3 regions of the Streptomyces sp. NPDC001843 genome follow, and region 1 is predicted to be linked to each of the others. Evidence: riboswitches for the same ligand, from Rfam matches in the RefSeq annotation. Region 1 holds a riboswitch; each other region holds the start of a gene.
What was found. A riboswitch is a leader RNA that binds a small molecule or an ion and turns the genes downstream of it on or off. The one in region 1 is predicted to bind S-adenosylmethionine.
Positions count from the first base shown of each region.

Region 2: another riboswitch for S-adenosylmethionine. It lies ahead of thrC (threonine synthase); the one in region 1 lies ahead of ACFYZQ_RS26720 (amino acid ABC transporter permease).
Region 3: another riboswitch for S-adenosylmethionine. It lies ahead of ACFYZQ_RS01560 (aminotransferase class V-fold PLP-dependent enzyme); the one in region 1 lies ahead of ACFYZQ_RS26720 (amino acid ABC transporter permease).

Region 1 is NZ_JBIATQ010000011.1:105,233-112,364, forward strand. Features, by position in the region: gene ACFYZQ_RS26695 (dihydrodipicolinate synthase family protein) at 1-571, opposite strand, end outside; gene ACFYZQ_RS26700 (FAD-dependent oxidoreductase) at 568-1,986, opposite strand; gene ACFYZQ_RS26705 ((2Fe-2S)-binding protein) at 1,970-2,278, opposite strand; gene ACFYZQ_RS26710 (NAD(P)/FAD-dependent oxidoreductase) at 2,275-3,435, opposite strand; gene ACFYZQ_RS26715 (glutathione S-transferase C-terminal domain-containing protein) at 3,929-4,816, shown strand; SAM riboswitch class IV at 4,893-5,003, shown strand; gene ACFYZQ_RS26720 (amino acid ABC transporter permease) at 5,361-6,341, shown strand; gene ACFYZQ_RS26725 (amino acid ABC transporter ATP-binding protein) at 6,338-7,126, shown strand.
Region 2 is NZ_JBIATQ010000014.1:110,263-117,394, forward strand. Features, by position in the region: gene ACFYZQ_RS31100 (NADH:flavin oxidoreductase) at 1-478, opposite strand, end outside; gene groL (chaperonin GroEL) at 724-2,346, opposite strand; gene ACFYZQ_RS31110 (cold-shock protein) at 2,666-2,872, opposite strand; gene ACFYZQ_RS31115 (MoaD/ThiS family protein) at 3,315-3,590, opposite strand; gene thrC (threonine synthase) at 3,587-4,873, opposite strand; SAM riboswitch class I at 4,892-5,056, opposite strand; gene ACFYZQ_RS31125 (glucosyl-3-phosphoglycerate synthase) at 5,200-6,144, shown strand; gene ACFYZQ_RS31130 (trehalose-6-phosphate synthase) at 6,218-7,132, shown strand, end outside.
Region 3 is NZ_JBIATQ010000001.1:334,980-342,111, reverse strand. Features, by position in the region: gene ACFYZQ_RS01580 (cytochrome bc complex cytochrome b subunit) at 1-1,254, shown strand, start outside; gene trpD (anthranilate phosphoribosyltransferase) at 1,375-2,439, shown strand; gene ACFYZQ_RS01570 (PRC-barrel domain-containing protein) at 2,544-2,900, shown strand; gene ACFYZQ_RS01565 (hypothetical protein) at 2,928-3,098, shown strand; SAM riboswitch class IV at 3,177-3,293, shown strand; gene ACFYZQ_RS01560 (aminotransferase class V-fold PLP-dependent enzyme) at 3,456-4,832, shown strand; gene ACFYZQ_RS01555 (Lrp/AsnC family transcriptional regulator) at 5,056-5,337, opposite strand; gene ACFYZQ_RS01550 (rhomboid family intramembrane serine protease) at 5,334-6,044, opposite strand; gene ACFYZQ_RS01545 (hypothetical protein) at 6,207-6,446, shown strand; gene ACFYZQ_RS01540 (NYN domain-containing protein) at 6,480-7,132, shown strand, end outside.

The DNA of each region.
Region 1 (7,132 bases):
CGTCGGCGCCGATCAGCAGATCCAGCTCCGGGGCGAGTTCGGCGATGCGGTAGGCGCGGCGGACGTCGCCGGAGAATTCCTTCACGCCGTGGATCAGGCCCTCGCCGTGCAGCCGGGCGAGGAGTTCTGGCACGAGGTCGACCTTGGTGTCGATCGGGTTGTTGTACGCGACGACCGGCAGCCCCGCCTTCGCGACCTCCGTGTAGTGGGCGAGCACCGACCGCTCGTCGGCACGGTAGGCGTTCGGCGGCAGCAGCATCACCGCACCGCACCCCGCCTCCCGTGCCTGCTCGGCCCAGCGGCGGGCCTCCGCGGAGCCGTAGGCGGCGACGCCCGGCATGACGCGCCGCCCACCGATCGCGGCCACGGCCGTCTCGACGACCTTGGCGCGCTCCGCGGGGGTGAGTACCTGGTACTCGCCGAGCGAGCCGTTCGGTACGACACCGTCACAGCCGCTCTCCACGAGCCAGGCGCAGTGCTCGGCGTACCTGTCGTAGTCCACCCTGAGGTCGTCGTCCAGCGGGAGCGCGGTGGCGACGAGGACGCCGTGCCAGGGGCGGTGGTCGGTCATGAGGGTTCCTCCTCGACGGGGTCTTCGGGAGCTCGGGCCAGCACACCCAGCGGCACCGGCCGGGCGAACGGCCGCCGGGAGGGGGTTGGTTCGCATCCGGCGAGCCCGGCGACCGCGGGCCCGCACACACGGCCCTGGCACCAGCCCATCCCGGCCCGGGTGAGCAGCTTCACGGTGCGCAGGTCGCCCGCGCCCAGTCCGGTGACGGCCGCACGGACCTCCCCGGCGGTGACCTCCTCGCAGCGGCAGGCGACGGTGTCGTCCGGGACACGGTCCGGCCAGCGGGCGGGCGGCGTGCACACCGCGTCGACGGCCGCGAAGAACGTCCGCAGTCGCGCACGGACCCGGGCCGCCGCCGACCAGGCCGCGGGGTCGGGTTCCCGGCCGTGCAGACGGGCGGCGACCGAGCGGCCCGCGATGTGTCCCTCGGCGAGTGCGAGGGCCGCGCCGCCGATGCCGGTGGTCTCGCCGGCCGCCCAGACGCCCGGGACGTCGGTGCGCTGCTCGTCGTCGACGCGCACGTCCGTCCCGTTCAGGGTGCAGCCCAGCGTCTCGGCGAGGTCGGTGTGCGGCAGCATGCCGTGGCCGACCGCGAGGGTGTCGCAGGGGATGCGGTGCTCGACTCCGGGCCGGATCCGTCCGTCGGCGTCCAGGGCGGCGACGGTCACCGCTTCCAGCCGGTCCCTGCCGTGCGCCTCGACGACGGTACGGCGGGTCAGCAGACGTGTGCGGTGCCGCGCGAGCCGTACCGCGTACCCGGCGCCCTCGGCGAGCTTGCCGGGCTGTGCGGCCAGCGCCGAGGGCCTGCGCAGCAGGGCTTTCGGGTCGGCGGACTCCACCAGGGCGGCCACGCGTGCGCCCGCTGCCGCGAGGCCGGTCGCCACGGGCAGCAGCAGCGGCCCGGTCCCGGCGACGACGGCCGTCCGCCCCGGCAGCACTAGCCCGCCCTTGAGCATGGCCTGCGCACCGCCCGCGGTGACCACTCCGGGCAGGGTCCAGCCGGGGAAGGGGAGTACGACCTCGTAGCCGCCGGTGGCCAGCAGCACCGCGTCGGCACGCACCGTCGCGGGCTCCTCCTGCGTGGGGCCGCGCAGCGCGTGCACGACGAAGCCGGCGGACTCGCGCTCCACACACCACACATGGTGGTCCGTCAGATGGCCGACCCGTCCGGTGGCGCGATGCTCCTCGAGTCCGTCCCGCAGCCGTTCCCAGGTGTGCCACTGGTGGTGGAGCGCCCCGGCGCGGCGTGCCCCGAGGGCGGCGGCGGGCTGCCGGTAGAACTGGCCGCCGGCCTCGGTGCCGGCGTCCACGAGGGTGACGCCCACCCCCCGTGCGGCGGCGGCGAGGGCCGCGGCGAGCCCCGCCGGGCCCGCGCCGATCACGGCGAGGTGCCCCCGCTCAGCCGTCGCGGCCATCGTGTCCAGTCCCCTCCTGCGAGACGATGACATCGCCCGGCCGTGCGGGCACCAGGCAAGCCCGTTGGTTCGGGCGGCCGTTGACCGTGACCAGGCAGTCGAAGCAGACCCCGATGCCGCAGAACACCCCGCGGGGGCGGCCCTCACGCCGGGTGGTGCGCCACGCGGTCACACCCGCCGCCCACAGCGCGGCGGCGACCGTCTGGCCGGGCAGTGCCTCGATCGCGCGGCCGTCGAAGGTGACGGTGAAGGCGGGGCCGGGCCGTGCCCGGGTCAACTCCATCGGGTTCACGCCGTGTTCACCCCGTTCGTCGCGAAGCGCTCGGGCCGGAAGGGCGCGAGGGGCAGTTCCGGCGGTGCCCCGGTCAGCACCTGGGCGATCAAGTGACCCGTCCCGGTGGCCAGTCCGATGCCCGCGCCCTCGTGCCCGCAGGCGTGGACGAGTCCGGGCACCCGCGGGTCGGGGCCGATCGCGGGCAGGTGATCGGGCAGATACGGCCGGAAGCCGAGGTAGGTCCGCATCGCGCGCACCCGCTCCAGGAACGGGAACAGCCGGGTGGCCCCGGCGGCGAGTGCCCGCACCACGGGCAGCGAGAACGAGCGGTCGAAGCCGACCCGCTCCCGGCTCGCACCGATGAGGACGGGCCCGGCGGCCGTGCCCTCGACGACCGGCGAGGTCTGCAGCGCGGCCGAGTCGCTGGCCACGTCGGCCACGTAGTCCGCGGCGTACACCTTGTGCCGCACCAGCCGGGGCAGCGGCTCGGTGACCAGCACGAAGCCGCGCCTCGGGAGGACGGGAAGGTGGACGCCGGCGAGGCGGGCCAGGTCGCCGCCCCAGGTCCCGGCGGCGTTCACCACGGTCGGCGCGTGGACGTCCCCCCGGTCGGTGCGCACACCGAGCACCGCCCCCCGGGCCGTGCGCAGCACGCCGGTCACCGTCCATCCGGTGCGCAGCCGGGCACCCGAGGCGCGGACCAGACGGGCGGCGGCCAGGGCCGGCATGACCTGGGCGTCCTGGGGGTAGTGCACGGCGCCGGCGAGTCCGGGTGCCAGATGCGGTTCGAGGTCGGGGAGCCCGTCGGCGTCGACGGGCACCGCGGTGACACCGGCGGCCCGCTGGGCGTCGGCGAAGCCGGCAAGAGCGGCGAGGTCACCGGGCGTCGCGGCCACGACGACGCCGCCCTTCGCCTCGTACTCGAAGCCCGGACCGTCCTCACGGGCCAGCTCCGACCACAACCGGGCGGACAGCAGGGCGAGTTCCAGCTCAGGTCCCGGTTCCTTGTCGGAGACGAGCAGATTGCCCTCGCCCGCGCCGGTCGTGCCGCCGGCCACCGGACCCCGGTCGACGAGGACGACGTCCAGGCCCGCCCGCGCCGCGTACCACGCGCAGGCCGCGCCCGTCATCCCGGCGCCGACCACCACGACATCGCAGGTCAGTCGCTTCGCCACATCAGTACTATGTCACATATCGCCGAGCCCGGACAGATGCCTGCGTCCTGGGGTCCGCCCGCCTCCAGTCCACCGTGCGCCGGCCCTGCGATACGTCGATATGGGGGGCGTGGTGGTCGCCGAGGCCACGGCGCGGCCCCGTCCCGTTCACCCGTCCGGTGTCCCAGGGGTGGACGCCCCCTTGACGTCGCCCCGAGCCGGATCGACACTCCAGATGGGAATCCTAGTGAACAGGTAGGGAAGCATGAGGCGCTTGGAGACGGTCACCAGCCGAGTGAGCCGTACGCCGACCTCGCCCCTGCTCACCTCCCGCCGGCACATCGACCTGCTGCGTGTCTGCAGCGCGCGATCAGCCTCCTGAGCCGGTCCCGGGCGACCCCCTGACCCGCCCGGCCCGTCCGGGCACCCCGGACCCTCCCGCACACCCTGGCGCCCACTGTCCGACGACGCTTCCGCCGCGCGTACGTCCGCGCGCCCGCTCCCGGGGAGACGCATGTCCATCACACCGCTCGCCGCCGTCCCGTCCGCCCACCGCACCGTCCCCGTCTTCCGGGGTCGCCTCGGCCGGGACGCGCGCAGCGGCCACCACGCCGTGCCGCACCGCTACCGGCTCCATCTCTCCACCGCCTGTCCCGACGGGCTGCGCCTGGCCATAGGGCACAGCCTGCTCGGCCTCGACCACGAATGCCCGGTCACGCTCCTGCCGGCCGTACCGGACCGTCCCGGCGGCGGCCACTCGGCCCTGGGTCCGCTGTACGAGGCGAGCGCACACCACTACACCGGGCCGGCCCTCGCCCCGGTGCTCAGCGACGACTGGTCAGGGCGCATCGTCAGCACCCACACCCCGGACATCCTGCGCGACCTCGACCGCTTCTGCCCGGACGGCCCCACCTCGCTGTATCCGTGCGGCACCGAGAGCCAGATCGAAGCCGTCGAAAGGCTCTGCGCCGAAGGCATCCAGGAGGCCGCGCAGCGCGCCGGACAGGCCGACGCGGATCCCGCGCAGCGTGCCGCCGCACTCGATCTGCTGCTGGACACGCTGGGCAGGCTGGAGCGGTATCTGGACGGCGAGGAGTACCTCGTCGCCGGCCGGCTCACCGCCGCCGACGTCGAACTCTGGGTGGCCCTGGTGCAGTTGGACACCGTGCACCGCTGCCACCTCGACGCCGGTGCCGTGCACCGCATCGCCGGGTACCCGGTGCTGTGGGCCTACGCCCGGCGCCTGGCGGCCCACCCCGCCTTCGGGACCCACCTCGACCTGGACGGCATCGCACTCCGTCACCACGGCCACTGCCAGGGCCTGGAGGCCGCCGGAGCGGCCGTCCAGATCCTGGACTGGACGGGGCACGCCACGGACCCGCAGGGCTCTTACCGCAGGTGAGACCGGGTCAGCCAGGTCCACTCCTCGGACGGCCGTTGACATTGGAACGGCCGACTGCATTACTTGCAGCTCAGAAGGTCATGAGCGTCAGCGCCAAGCCCTGGCTCGCTGACCGGCAACCCTCGCATCGCGGTGGGGTGCCCCAGGTGACGACCGGACCGGACGACGACTTCGGTAAGCGCGAGGGCCCCCTGGGGCCGGAACAGTGACAGGTGACGCCATGTACGCAGCTCCCAGGACGGCCACGGGCCGTACCCAGGGCTGCGTACCGCCGTACGCCGGACTCCTCGTCGCCGATCGTGCCGTCGACCTGCTCCGGGTCAACAGCGCACTGTGTACCGCACCGGGCCGTGCCCGCTGTCGGGGCTGACCCCACCTCCCAGCCGGCCCCCGCGTCCTGACGGACACCGTCCGTACGGTGTGCCGTCGTCCGACCAGCCCCCGGTTCCCGTGCGTTCCCGTGTGCCGCCTCGTGCCCCAGCGCCGTAGCGGCCCGCGTCCGGTCCGCCGCGGTCCCGGGGTGTCCGAATCCCCGGAGCCCGCCATGAGTGAACCCCCAGGCGCAGCCGTGTCCCTCGCCGAGGCACCACCCGCCGAAACACCGTCAAAGGCCTTCGTAGCACAGCGCGTTCAGCCGTTGCGGCGGCCCGGACGGTGGATCGTCACCGCCGTCGTCCTCGTGCTCGTCGCACAGATCCTGCACGGACTGGCCACGAACCCCTTCTACCAGTGGGACCGCTTCCGCTACTGGTTCCTGCGTCCCACGATCCTCGACGGGCTCGTCGTCACCCTCGAAGCGGCCGCGCTCAGCGCCGTGCTGGGTCTGCTCGGCGGCATCGTGCTGGCCCTCGGCCGGCTGTCCGGCAGCCCGGTGCTCCGGGCGGTGAGCTGGACCTACACCTGGCTGTTCCGCTCGGTCCCGCTGATCGTCGTCCTGATCTTCCTCTACAACTTCTCAGCCCTGTACAAGACGCTGAGCCTCGGCATCCCCTTCGGGCCGGCCTTCGTCACCTTCGACGAGTCGAAGCTGGCCACCGACATGACGGTCGCCGTCATCGGCCTCAGCCTCAACGAGGCGGCGTACGCGGCCGAGGTCGTGCGCGGTGGCATCCTCTCCGTCGACCAGGGCCAGCACGAGGCGGCGGCCGCACTCGGTCTGCCCAAGGGCTACCAGTTCACCCGGATCGTCTTCCCGCAGGCCCTGAGGTCCATCACCCCGAACTACGTCAACCAGCTCATCGGCCTGATCAAGAGCACGTCCCTGGTGTTCTACGTCTCCCTGCTCGACCTGTTCGGCTCGGTGCAGACCATGGGCAGCACCTACCCCGGCGACATCGTGCCGCTGCTGCTCGTCGCCACCGTCTGGTACCTGATCCTGACCAGCGTCGTGTCCGTCGTCCAGTTCTACGTCGAGCGGTACTTCGCCCGCGGTGCCACCCGCAGCCTGCCGCCGACCCCGCTGCAGAAGGCGCGGGCGGGCCTCGCGGACTTCCGGGCCCGGCTGCGCAGGGAGGCCACCGTATGACCGCCACCGACACCCTGGAGACGACCCCGGCCGCCCTGGAGGTGCACGACGTCCACAAGTGGTACGGCACCCACCGCGTCCTGGACGGCATCGACCTGACCGTGCGCCCCGGCGAGGTCACCGTGATCCTCGGGCCCTCCGGCTCCGGCAAGTCGACCCTGCTGCGGGTCATCAACCACCTGGAGAAGCCCGAGGTGGGCCATGTCAGCGTCGGCGGCGAGCTGATCGGTGTGAAGCGGAACGGGGCGCGGCTGAAGGAACTCAGCGAGCGCGCCATCCTGGCCCAGCGCGGCCGGATCGGTTTCGTCTTCCAGAACTTCAACCTCTTCCCGCACCTGAGCGTCCTCGACAACGTCGCCGCCGCCCCCGTCGCCACCGGAAAGCTGACCAGGGCCCAGGCACAGGAACTGGCACGCGAACTGCTCACCCGGGTCGGCCTCGGCGACCGTACCGGCGCCTACCCGCGGCAGCTGTCCGGCGGCCAGCAGCAGCGCGTCGCCATCGCCCGCGCCCTCGCGCTGCGTCCCGGGATCATCCTCTTCGACGAGCCGACCTCGGCGCTCGACCCCGAACTCGTCGGCGAGGTCCTCTCCGTCATCAAGGACCTGGCGACCAGCGGCACCACGCTCGTCATCGTCACCCACGAGATCGGCTTCGCCCGCGAGGTCGCCGACCGGGTCGTCTTCATCGACGGCGGAAGGATCGTCGAACAGGGGCCGCCCTCCCAGGTGTTGGACCGTCCCCAGCACGAGCGGACCCGGGACTTCCTCAGCAGGGTCCTCTGAACCCCC
Region 2 (7,132 bases), on a different contig from region 1:
ACGCGCCGATCACCGCGTCGATGTCGGCCTGGGTCATGGCCTTGCCGGCGACCTCGGCGCCGGCGGTGCGCAGCCCGGAGGGGCCGACGGCGGGGGCCTCGGGGAACGGCGGCTGGCCCTGCTCGCGGACCATGCCGATGTGCCAGAGCTGCGGCACGATGGTGCCGCCGGCCGCGTGTACCGCCTCGACGACCTTCGACCAGCCCGCGAGCTGCTCCTCGCCGTGGAACCGCGGGACGCGGTCGCTGTACCCGGCGGACTCGTGCCCGACGTACGTACCCTCGGTCACGATCAGCCCGACCCCGGCGGCCGCGCGGCGGGCGTAGTACGAGACCACGTCCTCGCCGGGGATCCCGCCCGGGGAGAACTCGCGGGTCATCGGTGCCATCGCGATGCGGTTCGGAACGGTCAGGCCGTTGATCGTCGTCGGCCGGGAGAGGATCTGGGCCGCGCGGGAGGCGGGGGGCGTGACGGTCACGTGGGGGCTCCTCATGGCTTGCGGGTTGTCCAGCAGGTATGTGCACGCGCATTGGTGCAGCTTCTTAAGGGAACTCCGCGCGCCGCGTCACGCATTCCTGCCCCCGGGCGTGCCGCAGTGTGATCCAGCCCACGGTGGGACTCGGCCTTCGTCGCACGACGAAAACGCCCGAGGGCGGCACCCCCTGCCACAAGACAGGGAGTGCCGCCCTCGGGTGAGGACGCAGATCAACCGGAACCGGTCGATCAGAAGTCCATGTCACCGCCCGGCATGCCGCCGCCGGCGGGCGCGGCGGCCTTCTCCGGCTTGTCGGCGATGACGGCCTCGGTGGTGAGGAACAGCGCGGCGATGGAGGCGGCGTTCTGCAGCGCGGAACGGGTCACCTTCGCCGGGTCGATGATGCCCTCGGCGATCATGTCGACGTACTCGCCGGTCGCGGCGTTCAGGCCGTGGCCGACCGTCAGGTTGCGCACCTTCTCGACGACGACGCCGCCCTCGAGACCACCGTTGACGGCGATCTGCTTGAGCGGGGCCTCCAGGGCGAGCTTCACGGCGTTGGCGCCGGTCGCCTCGTCACCGTCGAGCTCCAGCTTCTCGAAGACCTGGGAGGCCTGCAGCAGGGCCACGCCACCACCGGCGACGATGCCCTCCTCGACGGCCGCCTTGGCGTTGCGGACGGCGTCCTCGATGCGGTGCTTGCGCTCCTTGAGCTCGACCTCGGTGGCGGCGCCGGCCTTGATGACGGCCACGCCGCCCGCGAGCTTGGCCAGGCGCTCCTGGAGCTTCTCGCGGTCGTAGTCGGAGTCGCTGTTCTCGATCTCGGCGCGGATCTGGTTCACACGGCCGTTGACCTGGTCGGAGGAGCCGGCACCGTCGACGATGGTGGTCTCGTCCTTGGTGATGACCACCTTGCGGGCCTTGCCCAGCAGGTCGAGGGTGGCGTTCTCCAGCTTGAGGCCGACCTCCTCGGAGATGACCTCGCCGCCCGTGAGGATGGCGATGTCGCCGAGCATGGCCTTGCGGCGGTCGCCGAAGCCCGGGGCCTTGACGGCGACGGACTTGAAGGTGCCGCGGATCTTGTTGACGACCAGGGTCGACAGGGCCTCGCCCTCGACGTCCTCGGCGATGATCAGCAGCGGCTTGCCCGACTGCATGACCTTCTCCAGCAGCGGGAGCAGGTCCTTGACCGAGGAGATCTTGGAGTTGGCGATCAGGATGTACGGGTCGTCGAGGACGGCCTCCATACGCTCCATGTCGGTGGCGAAGTACGCCGAGATGTAGCCCTTGTCGAAGCGCATACCCTCGGTGAGCTCCAGCTCCAGACCGAAGGTCTGGGACTCCTCGACGGTGATTACGCCTTCCTTGCCGACCTTGTCCATGGCCTCGGCGATGAGCTCGCCGATCTGGGTGTCGGCGGCGGAGATGGAGGCCGTGGAGGCGATCTGCTCCTTGGTCTCGACGTCCTTCGCCTGCTCCAGCAGGGCGGCGGAGACGGCCTCGACGGCCTTCTCGATACCGCGCTTCAGGGCCATGGGGTTGGCACCGGCGGCCACGTTGCGCAGACCCTCGCGGACCAGCGCCTGGGCCAGAACGGTCGCCGTGGTCGTACCGTCACCGGCGACGTCGTCCGTCTTCTTGGCGACTTCCTTGACCAGCTCGGCGCCGATCTTCTCGTACGGGTCCTCGAGCTCGATCTCCTTGGCGATGGAGACACCGTCGTTGGTGATCGTGGGCGCGCCCCACTTCTTCTCGAGGACGACGTTGCGGCCCTTGGGGCCGAGCGTCACCTTCACGGCGTCCGCGAGCTGGTTCATGCCGCGCTCGAGGCCGCGCCGCGCCTCCTCGTCGAACGCGATGATCTTGGCCATGTGAAGTGGTCCCTCCAGGACTGGGGGTGATTCCTTCGGACCGCGCCCGCGCCCGCGACGGACGGCTCGCGGGCCGCGTGGTTCCTTGCCCCACTTGGCCTGCGGGCCTCACCGACCCGGTCCTTCATTGTCACTCTCACCTTCAGAGTGCTAACGCCAATGATTAGCACTCGCCCATGCCGAGTGCAAGCGGCTCGAGCGGATAGCCAGGTGAACAGCGGGCCCCACGGGTGTCCGGGCAGGCCGAAGGGCCCGCACCCCGGGGGGTACGGGCCCTTCGAAGATGTACAGAAGAACGTCGTGCGGGTCGGCGCGTGCTTCAGCTGGTCGCGAGCCGAACCATGTCCGCCTGCGGACCCTTCTGGCCCTGCGAGATCTCGAAATCGACCCGCTGACCCTCTTCCAGGGTGCGGTAACCGTCCATCTGGATCGCGCTGTAGTGGACGAAAACATCCGCACCACCGTCGACCGCGATGAAGCCGTACCCCTTCTCCGCGTTGAACCACTTGACGGTGCCCTGAGCCATGCCTAACTCCCCTATTACTGGCCCTTGCACAGATCCACACTTCGCGGATCCGGGTCAGACCTCACCCCCCATGGATTGGGGGCGTGCGCCGGAACGCGTCGACCGCGGCTGAATGTATCTGTCCAACTGCCGTCTGCAACAGGTCAATCGGACGAGAAATCTGGACGACGCCGGTCGGGAATCTGCCAAAAATTCGGCTGAATCCGGGGCAAGTCGGGCCCCGCAAAGGGCACATAAGGCGCAAAACATTCGCACACTTTGGCTACATCCTGTCGGATGTGCGGCGCGATTCCAGGGCCCCCGACCCGCGTTCCGGGAGCGCGTTCCCCAACTCTACCGCGCTCAACCACACAGAATTGCCCCCTCCGTTTCTCTCACGGCGAGGGCAATTCGATGAACTCTCGGTAACCGGTGTTACCGACGGTAATGATCAGTCATTCGGTCAGCCGCCGGCGACGGCCGGAATGATGGAGACGCCCGCACCGTCCGGAGTCGTGGTCTCCAGCCCCTGCTCGAAGCGCACGTCGTCGTCGTTGACGTACACGTTGACGAAGCGGCGCAGCTTGCCCTGGTCGTCCAGGACGCGGGCGGCGATCCCGGTGTGGTTCTTCTCCAGGTCGGCGATGACCTCGCCGAGGGTCGTGCCCTCTGCCTGGACCTCTGCCTGGCCGCCCGTGTAGGTGCGCAGGATGGTGGGGATGCGGACGGTCACGCTCATGCCAGGCCAGCCTCTCGGAAGGAGTCGAGGTTCGGGCGGATCGTGGCGGTCAGGCCGGTGCCTGCCACCGCGTCCAGGGTCTTCAGGCCGTCGCCCGTGTTGAGGACGACGGTCGTCTTGGTCGGGTCGAGGACGCCGTTCTCCAGCAGCTTGCGCGTGACGCCCACCGTCACACCGCCCGCCGTCTCCGCGAAGATGCCCTCCGTGCGGGCGAGCAGCTTGATGGCGTCCACCACCTGCTCGTCCGTCACGTCCTCCACCGCCCCGCCGGTGCGGCGCGCGATGTCCAGGACGTACGGCCCGTCCGCCGGGTTGCCGATGGCGAGGGACTTGGCGATGGTGTCGGGCTTCTGCGGGCGCACCACGTCGTGGCCCGCCTTGAACGCGGTCGACACCGGCGAGCAGCCCTGGGCCTGGGCGCCGAAGATCTTGTAGGGCCGGTCCTCGACGAGGCCGAGCTTGATCAGCTCCTGCAGCCCCTTGTCGATCTTGGTGAGCTGGGAGCCGGAGGCGATCGGGACGACGATCTGGTCCGGGAGCCGCCAGCCGAGCTGCTCGCAGATCTCGTACGCCAGGGTCTTGGACCCCTCCGCGTAGTACGGCCTCAGGTTGACGTTGACGAAGCCCCAGCCCTCGCCGGCCGGGTCGCCGATCAGCTCGGAGCAGAAGCGGTTCACGTCGTCGTAGTTGCCCTCGATGCCGACGAGCTCGCCGCCGTAGACCGCGGCCATGACGACCTTGCCCTGCTCCAGGTCGTGCGGGATGAACACGCAGGAACGGAAGCCGGCCCGGGCCGCCGCGGCACCGACCGCGCCGGCCAGGTTGCCGGTGGAGGAGCAGGACAGGGTGGTGAAACCGAAGGCCCGCGCCGCCTCCAGTGCCTGCGCGACCACACGGTCCTTGAAGGAGTGCGTCGGGTTGCCGGAGTCGTCCTTCACGTACAGGTGCGAAGCCTCGATGCCGAGCTCACGGGCGAGGTTGTCGGCCTGGACGAGCTGGGTCCAGCCGGGGTTGATGTTGGGCTTGGTCGCCACGTCCGCCGGGACGGGCAGCAGGGGTGCGTAGCGCCAGATGTTCGCGGGTCCCGCCTCGATCCGCTTCCTCAGCTCCTCGGTTTCGTAGGCCGAGAAGTCGTAGGCGATCTCGAGCGGGCCGAAACACTCCTCGCAGGCGAAGACCGGTCCGAGCGGTACCCGGTGGCCGCACTCGCGGCAGCTCAGAGCAGCGGCGGGGCCGAGGTCTACGGTGGAGTCGGTGGTGCTTGCAGCAGTCTGCACAGCCATGTGAGGCGAGGCCCTTTCTCCTCATCTTCCTCACGACGCATCTCGCCGTGAGACGGATTTGGCACCTTCCCTAGCCGGGAGCCTCGCGGAACGATCAGGACTGGTCCAACTGATCTACGAGAACCGACTGGAGGGTTGCCGGGGCTTCATCGGGCCGTGTCCCTCTGCCCCTCTGGATGAGCGGTATGCGGTTGTGTGTGCGGTTGTGAACAACGGTGACCTCGGACATGCGATGGTCATCCGCGTTGTTCAAGACTGTAACCGAAGGCCGGGACAGTTGAGATAGTCGTCCGAACCGCGAGACAAACAGTGAGGAGCCGCCCACCGTGCTGGAAGAAGTCGAGCGCTGGCTGAGCACCCGCTCCTGGTCCGTGACCGATCGCCCGCTCCACCAGATCCTGGCCGCGAAGCAGCGCACGGGCCAGTCGGTCAGTGTCGTGCTGCCCGCGCTCAACGAGGAGGAGACGGTCGGCGACATCGTCGCGATCATCCGCCACGACCTGATGCAGCAGACCCCGCTCGTCGACGAGATCGTGGTCGTCGACTCGGGGTCCACCGACCGCACCTCCGAGGTGGCCGCCGCGGCGGGCGCCCGGGTCGTCCACCGCGACGACGTCCTGCCGCGGATACCGGCCGTGCCCGGCAAGGGCGAGGTGCTGTGGCGTTCGCTCCTCGTCACCGAGGGGGACATCGTCTGCTTCATCGACGCCGACCTGAAGGAGTTCTCCTCCGACTTCGTCTCGGGGATCGTCGGCCCGCTGCTGACCGACCCGGACGTGGACCTGGTCAAGGGCATGTACGACCGTCCGCTCGCCGGGACCGCGGGCCAGGGCGGCCGGGTCACCGAGCTGATGGCGCGCCCGCTGCTCAACATGCACTGGCCGCAGCTTGCGGGGTTCGTGCAGCCGCTCGGCGGTGAGTACGCGGCCCGCCGCTCGCTGCTGGAGCAGCTGCCCTTCCCCGTCGGGTACGGGGTGGAACTGGGCATGCTGGTCGACGCCCTGCACCTGGTGGGCCTGGACGCCCTGGCCCAGGTGGACGTCGGGGTGCGCAAGCACCGCCACCAGGACGGGCAGGCGCTCGGCCGGATGGCCGCCGCCATCTACCGCACCGCCCAGCTCCGCCTGGCCCGCGGCCACCTCGTCCGGCCCTCGCTCACCCAGTTCGAGCGGGGCGAGGAGGGCTTCGAGCCGCGCACCTACTCCGTGGACACGGAGGAGCGGCCGCCGATGGCGGAGATCGCCGAGTACGCCGCGCGCCGGGTGGCCTGACCCCGGCCGTGTCACTCCGCCGGGGAGGGAACCGTACGTTTGAGCGTTTCCGGGCCGGGCTAGGTTGAGACTCATGGCTTCCACGCACGGTGCTGAGGTGCTGGTCGCGTCCAATCGCGGCCCGGTTTCGTACGAAGTCCGCGAGGACGGTTCGCTGCACGCCAAGCGGGGTGGCGGCGGACTGGTGTCCGGGCTGTCGGCCATCGGCCCGGACGCGAACGCGCTCTGGGTGTGCGCCGCGCTGAGCGACGCCGACCGGGAGGCGGTGCGCCGCTCCCACGGCGGTCGGCGGCTCTCCGAGGACGCGACCGGCGGGCAGCAGGTCCGCATGATCGACATCGACGCGACGGTGTTCTCCGACGCGTACAACGGCATCGCCAACTCGGTGCTGTGGTTCGTCCACCACATGCTGTACCAGACCCCGCTGGAGCCCGTCCTGGACGCGGAGTTCCGTCGCCAGTGGGCGTCCTACGAGGCCTACAACCGGGCGTTCGCCGAAGCCCTGGCCGAGGAGGCGGCGCAGGGCGCGGTGGTGGTCGTCCAGGACTACCACCTGGCGCTGGCTCCCCGGATGCTCCGGGAACTCCGCCCCGACCTGCGCATCGGCCACTTCTCGCACACCCCGTGGGCGCCGCCGGACTACTTCCGGCTGCTCCCCGACGACATCGCCGCCGAACTGCTCGGCGGGATCCTGGGCGCGGACCGGGCGGGCTTCCTCACCCAGCGCTGGGCGGACGCGTTCACCGCCTGCTGCGAAGCCGTCCTCGGGGCCGACGCCGTGTCCGGCACTCGGATCGGGGTGCACGGTCTGGGCGCGGACGCGGACTTCCTGCGGCAGCGGGCGCACCGGCCGGACGTGGACGAGCGGATGACGGCGCTGCGGACGGAGATCGGTACGGCGCCCGACGGCAGGGCACGCAAGACGATCGTCCGGGTCGACCGCACGGAGCTGTCGAAGAACATCGTGCGCGGGCTGCTGGCCTACCGT
Region 3 (7,132 bases), on a different contig from region 1:
ATGTTCGTGCACATGATGCGCGTGTTCTTCACCGGCGCGTTCCGCAAGCCGCGTGAGATCAACTGGCTGTTCGGCTTCCTGCTGTTCGTCCTGGGCATGTTCACCGGCTTCACCGGTTACTCGCTCCCGGACGACCTGCTGTCCGGCACGGGTGTGCGCTTCACCGAGGGCGCGATCCTGTCCATGCCGATCGTCGGCACGTACATCTCGTTCTTCCTCTTCGGCGGCGAGTTCCCCGGCCACGACTTCGTGGCCCGGTTCTACTCGATCCACATCCTGCTGCTGCCGGGCATCATGCTCGGCCTGGTCGTGGGCCACCTGATCCTGGTCTTCTACCACAAGCACACGCAGTTCGCGGGCCCCGGCAAGACGAACAACAACGTCGTCGGCATGCCGCTGCTGCCGGTCTACATGGCCAAGGCCGGAGGCTTCTTCTTCCTGGTCTTCGGCATCATCGCGGCCATCGCGGCGGTCGCCCAGATCAACCCGATCTGGGCCATGGGCCCCTACCGCCCGGACCAGGTGTCCACCGGCGCCCAGCCCGACTGGTACATGGGCTTCGCCGAGGGTCTGGTCCGCTACATGCCCGGCTGGGAGATCAACTTCTGGGGTCACACGCTCGTCCTGGGCGTGTTCATCCCGCTGGTCCTCTTCGGCCTGGTGCTGGCGGCGATCGCGGTCTACCCGTTCATCGAGTCCTGGGTCACCGGCGACAAGAGCGAGCACCACATCCTGGACCGCCCGCGCAACGCCCCCACGCGCACCGGTTTCGGTGTCGCCTGGGTGACGGTGTACATGATCGGTCTGGTCGGCGGCGGCAACGACCTGTGGGCCACGCACTTCCACCTGTCGATCAACGCCGTCACCTGGTTCGTCCGGATCGGCTTCTTCGTCGGACCGGTCGTCGCGTTCATCGTCACCAAGCGGATCTGCCTCGGACTGCAGCGCCGCGACCGCGACAAGGTGCTGCACGGCCGGGAGACCGGCATCATCAAGCGCCTGCCGCACGGTGAGTTCATCGAGGTCCACGAGCCGCTCAGCCAGGAGCAGCTGCACACCCTCACGGCCCACCACCAGTACGAGCCGGCCCAGATCGGCCCCGCCGTCGACGAGAACGGCGTCGAGCGGAAGATCAAGGGCGGCGAGAAGCTGCGCGCCAAGCTCAGCAACGCCTACTACGGCGAGGACAACCAGATCCCGAAGCCGACCGTCGAGGAGTACAAGGAGATCACGAGCGGCCACGGCCACCACTGATCGCTGCGCACGCCACGCCACGCGCGAAGGGCCCCGTCCGGTGTTCGGACGGGGCCCTTCGCCATGCCCCCGGCTGGATAGGGTGGGGTCACACCCTGCTACGACCGATCAGGAGCGGCTATGAGCGCTGTGACCCCCGCTGGAGGCGACACCGCGGCGGGCCGTTCCTGGCCCGAGGTACTGAACGCCCTGCTGTACGGCCGTGACCAGAGCGCCGACGCGACGGCCTGGGCGATGGACCAGATCATGCGCGGCGAGGCGACCGACGCGCAGATCGCCGGCTTCGTGGTGGCGCTGCGCGCCAAGGGCGAGACCGTCGAGGAGATCACCGGCGTGGTCCGGGCGATGTACGAGCACGCCAACGTGATCGAGGTGTCGGGCCGCACGGTCGACATCGTCGGCACCGGTGGCGACGGCGCGAAGACGGTGAACATCTCCACGATGTCGGCGCTCGTGGTGGCCGGAACGGGCGCGAAGGTCGTCAAACACGGCAACCGGGCCGCCTCGTCGGCCTCGGGCTCGTCCGACGTACTGGAGAAGCTGGGCGTCAATCTGGACCTGACGCCACAGCGGGTGGCCGAGGTCGCGGAGGAGGCGGGCATCACCTTCTGCTTCGCGGTGAAGTTCCACCCGGCGCTGCGCCATGTGGCCGCCGCCCGCGGCCAGTTGGGCATCCGGACGGTCTTCAACGCACTCGGGCCGCTGACCAACCCGGCGAAGGTGAAGGCGCAGGCGGTCGGCGTCGCCGACCCCCGCCTGGCGCCGATGATCGCGGGCGTCCTGGCCGGACGCGGCAACTCCTCGCTCGTCTTCCGCGGCGACGACGGCCTCGACGAGCTGACCACGACGTCCACCTCCCACGTCTGGGTGGTCAGGGACGGCAAGGTCACCGAGGAGACCTTCGACCCGCGGGACGTCGGCATCGAGCTGGTGCCGGTGGAGGCGCTGCGCGGCGGTGACCCGTCGTACAACGCCGACGTGGCGCTGCGCCTGCTCGACGGCGAGACGGGCCCCGTCCGCGACGCCGTCCTGCTCAACTCGGCGGCGGCGCTGGTGGCCCTGGACCCGACGCGGGAACCGCTGGCCGAGCAGTTGCGTGCCGGGATGCGCAAGGCGGCCGAGTCGATCGACTCGGGATCGGCCAGGCGGACCCTCGACCGCTGGGTGGCGGCGAGCAACGAGTAACGCCGGGCAGCCGCGGGAGTACAGTGAAACCGTGACAAAGCGGTCCCGCGGCCGCTCCGTCTCGGCGTGGGGTGCCCGGGAACACGGGCCGCAAGGAGCTAGGCATGATCCACTCAGCCGATATCCGCGAGTGGCGCAACCGCGACGTGATCGATCCCAGGGGCCGCAAGATCGGCGCCCTGGAAGCGGTCTACGTGGACACCACCACCGACACGCCTGCCATGGTCACCGTCCGCACCGGACTGCCGACCCGGCACCGGCTCGTCTTCGTCCCCCTCGACGAGGCGACCCTCGGACCCGGGTACGTGAAGGTGGCCCACCCCAGGGGGCAGGTGAAGAAGGCACCGTCCATCGGCATGGACGACGTCCTGCCGGTCGAGCGGGAGCACGAGATCTACGAACACTACGACAGGCCCTACGAGGCCGCTGCCGAACGCGGGCGCCGTCTCGCGCGCGGCTGACCGACCCGTCGGAGGATGTGGTCACCCATGGCGCTCTTCCTGTTCCTGATCCTCGTGGCGATCATCCTGGGACTCATCGGCGTGGCGGCGCACGGGCTGTTCTGGCTCCTGGTCATCGGCGCGGTCATCCTGGTGGCCGACCTGGTGCTGTTCGGCGTCCGCTGGTCCCGGCACCACGGACACCACGCCGTGCGGTGAACCCGGCCCAAGGACCGCCGTCCCGCCATCCGGACACGAGTTGCGGACGGTGATCAGCCCACGTACTTTCTCTGACCAGGTCATGAGTGACAGTCATTCGGCCCCGGCCGACTGTCCGGCAACCCTCCGTCCGTGGCGGGGTGCCCCGGGTGAAGACCAGGCCGTAGGCAGCGAGGTCTACGGCAAGCGCGGACCCCTCGCACACCAGGGGTCCTGGTCGACGAGGGAGCCTTCCGTGAGCAAGCGAATGCGCTAGGGCGTCGAGCCCCGCCTCCGCATCCCCCTTTTCACCTCATCCGTGCTTGAGCGCCGTCCGCTCGTGCGGTGAGTTCCGCCTGCCTTCACGGGAGTACACCCATGTCCGTCTCCGCCGTTGCCGCCGACCAGTCCGTCTGTGCCCCGCTGCCCGTTCTGGGCCGTGATGTCACCGTTCCGCTCGTCACGGGTGGCGAGGTCACCTACGCCGCGCTCGACTACGCGGCCAGCGCCCCCGCGCTCCAGCGGGTCTGGGACGACGTGGCCGCGTACGCCCCGTACTACGGCAGCGTGCACCGGGGCGCCGGATACCTCTCGCAGCTCTCCACGGACCTCTTCGAGAACGCCCGGAAGACCGTCGCCGACTTCCTCGGCTGCCGGGCGGACGACCAGGTCGTCTTCACCCGGTCGACCACGGACTCGCTGAACCTCCTGGCCCGCGCGCTCCCCGCCGACTGCCAGGTCTTCGTCTTCGAGACCGAGCACCACGCCTCCCTGCTGCCCTGGCAGGACGCACGGGTCACCTACCTCGACGCCCCCCGCAGCCCGCGGCAGGCCGTCGACACGCTGGAGCGGGCCCTCGCCGAGCGCACTGTGTCGATCGAAGGGGGCTACGGCCCGGCCCTGGTCTGCGTCACCGGCGCCTCCAACGTCACCGGCGAACTGTGGCCGGTCCGCGAGCTGGCCGCCGCCGCCCACGCGCACGGCGCCCGGATCGTCCTGGACGCCGCCCAGCTCGCCCCGCACCACCCGGTGAGCCTCAGGGAGCTGGACGTCGACTGGGTCGCCTTCTCCGGGCACAAGCTGTACGCCCCGTTCGGCTCCGGTGTGCTGGCCGGCCGCGCCGACTGGCTGCGCGCGGCCGAGCCGTACCTCGCGGGCGGCGGCGCCAGCCGCAAGGTCACCCGGCGTGACGACGGGGGAGTGGACGTGGAGTGGCACGACAGCGCGGCCCGCCACGAGGCCGGCTCCCCGAACGTCATCGGCGCCTACTCCATCGCCTCGGCCTGCAAGGCGCTCGACGAGGCGGGCTTCGACGCCCTGGTCGCCCGCGAGCAGCACCTGATCGCGAAGGTCCGCGCGGGCCTCGCCGAGATCCCGGAAGTCCGGGTCCTGTCCCTCTTCGGCGACGACGCCCCGCGCGTCGGCGTCATCTCGTTCGTCGTCGAGGGCTGGAACAGCTCCCACTTCGCCGCCGCGCTCTCCGCCGAGTACGGCATCGGCGTCCGCGACGGCCTGTTCTGCGCCCACCCCCTCGTCCGCACCCTGCTGGGCAGCGACCCGCAGACACAGGGCGAGTGCGGCGCCCCCGAGGCCGCGCCCGGCGAGAAGTCCCTCAACGCCATCCGCGTCAGCTTCGGCGCGGGAACGCCGGACGAGCACGTGGAGCGGTTCGTGAACGCGGTGAGGGAACTCGTCCGGGACGGCGCCAAGTGGCGCTACCGCACCGAGGACGGCCGCTGCGTCCCGGCGGTGTGACCACCGCGGCCATCACGGCTGTACCTCGCCCAGGCCCGCGGACGTGCGGCTCACCACGCCCGCGGGCGGCGCCGGCTCGGAATCCGTCCTTCAGTGACGCACCCCAGGTCTCCGCGGGCCGCCCACCTCCGTGGTGGTCAGCAGCCGCCGCATCCACGAGCCCCGGCCACCGGCATCGCGGCGGCCGGCCTGGGCGCCTGGCGCCGGACCGGCCGGACAGGCCTCAGTTGTCCAGCCCGATCGCGAACGCCGCCTCCAGGTCGTGCTGGGAGTAGGTGCGGAAGGCCACGTGCGTGTCGGTGGCCTCCACGCCGGGGATCTTGCTGATCCGGCCGGGGATGACGTCCGCCAGGTCCTCGTGCTGCCGCACCCGGACCATGGCGATCAGGTCGTAGGTGCCGGTGACCGAGAAGACCTCGCTGACGCTGTCCAGCGAGGCGATCCGCTCCGCGATCTCGGGGATCCGGTCCACGCTGGTCTTGATGAGCACGATCGCGGTGATCACGGCTGGTTCTCTCCCTCGGGGGCCTGGGCTGGGGCGGCCTCAACTCTAGGGCAGCCCCTGTTCACCCGCCCGAACAGCATCCACGCGACGACGAAGCCCAGGCCGAAGCCCACCAGGTGCGCCAGGTAGGCCACACCCGGTCCCTGGGGGGCGCGGCCCGCCGCCAGCCACTGCAGGGCCGCCCAGAAGGGCAGGACCACCCAGGCGGGGAAGCGCAGCGGAAGGAAGAACAGGAAGGGGAGGAGACTGGTGACGCGGGCGCCGGGGAACAGGTAGAGGAACGCGCCGAGGACCGCCGAGATCGCCCCGGAGGCCCCCACCAGGGACTGTTCGGAGGCGGCGTTGGCGGCGGCGTAGCCGAGCAGCGCCAGATAGCCGCAGCCGACGTAGAACAGGGTGAACTGCACGCGGCCCATCCGTTCCTCGGTCATCGCCCCGAAGACGTAGAGGAAGAGCATGTTGCCCAGCAGATGCACCCAGCTGCCGTGCACGAACAGCGCCGTGGCCGGGGTGAGGGCGGTCCGGGCCGGGCCGTCGAACAGCTCGGCGGGGATCACGCCCCAGCGCCGGAAGTAGGCCCGCTGGGCGGCGAGCAGGGCGTCGCCGGAGCCGTAGGCCGGATTGAGCCCGCCCGCCGGACCCAGCAGGAACAGCAGACAGCACAGGACGATCAGGGCGTACGTCATCGGCGTCGACTTGCTGATCATGGCTACAGAGCATGACGTAACGGGACGCAAGTGCAGGAACCGCCTCGCCGCCGTGGACGGACGGGCGGCGAGTTGCCGCCAGGCCGTAGGGTTACGAGCCACACGCGTCGCGGAGACGATGTGTCACGGACCACGGACACTAGAAGGAAGCGAACAGTCACGATGCCGGTTCCCCTGCCGACCGCCGAGACCCGGTGGCGCTGCACCCTCTGCGGCAACCTCACCCGTTTCGACGTGACCCGCTCGTCGAAGGTCGTCGAGTACGTCCACCTCGACCTCGCCGGTGAGCCGAAGGTCGAGGAGCGGGAGGTGGTCAGTGAGACCATCGAGTCGGTGCGCTGCCGCTGGTGCAACGCGGTGGACCAGGTGGAACTCGTGGACAGGCCGGGCGCCGACTCCTAATCGGAGCGATGCACACGTAATGGGGTGTGACGGATGGTGGAGACCACGGGCGGGGGGCCGGGCGACGGCACCGCCGAGGTGCTTGACCGTCCGCTGCCCGACGGCGTGCGGCGGCGGGTCGTGCAGATCGTCTCGGACGGCTTCGGCGGGCTGACGGTCGCCGAACTGCCCGCACAGCTAAGGCAGTACGCCCGTTTCACCCCAAGTCGCCGTGCGAAGTTCGCTGGCAACGCGATGGCGGCGGCGCTGGAGACCGACCCGCTGTTCCGGCAGCGCATCGGCGAGAAACTCAGAGAGGCCCAGCCGGAACTGACCGGCGCCCTCGACTCCGGCTCCCCGCCTCCGGCCGCGGACCCGCTCGACGTGGCGGCCGCGGCCTACGTACTGCGCCCCACGGGCTGGGTGAAGCTGGTGGCCGCGGCCGGCGAGGAGGCCCAGCGGGCGGACGCCGAACGCGCCGACGAGGAGAGCCGCGCCGAGCTGGAGCGGCTGCGCGAGGAACTCGACCGGGCCCGCGAGCAGACCCGGGCCGAGACCGAGCGGCTGCGCGCCGAGCTGGACGCGGCCAGGAAGGAAGCGGAATCGCTTCACCGCAAGCTCCGCGCCGCCCTCAGCGACGTCAAGCGCGGTGAGGCGGCCCTGCGCAGGGTGCAGGGCGACATCGAGGCCGTACGCGCCGAGGGGCA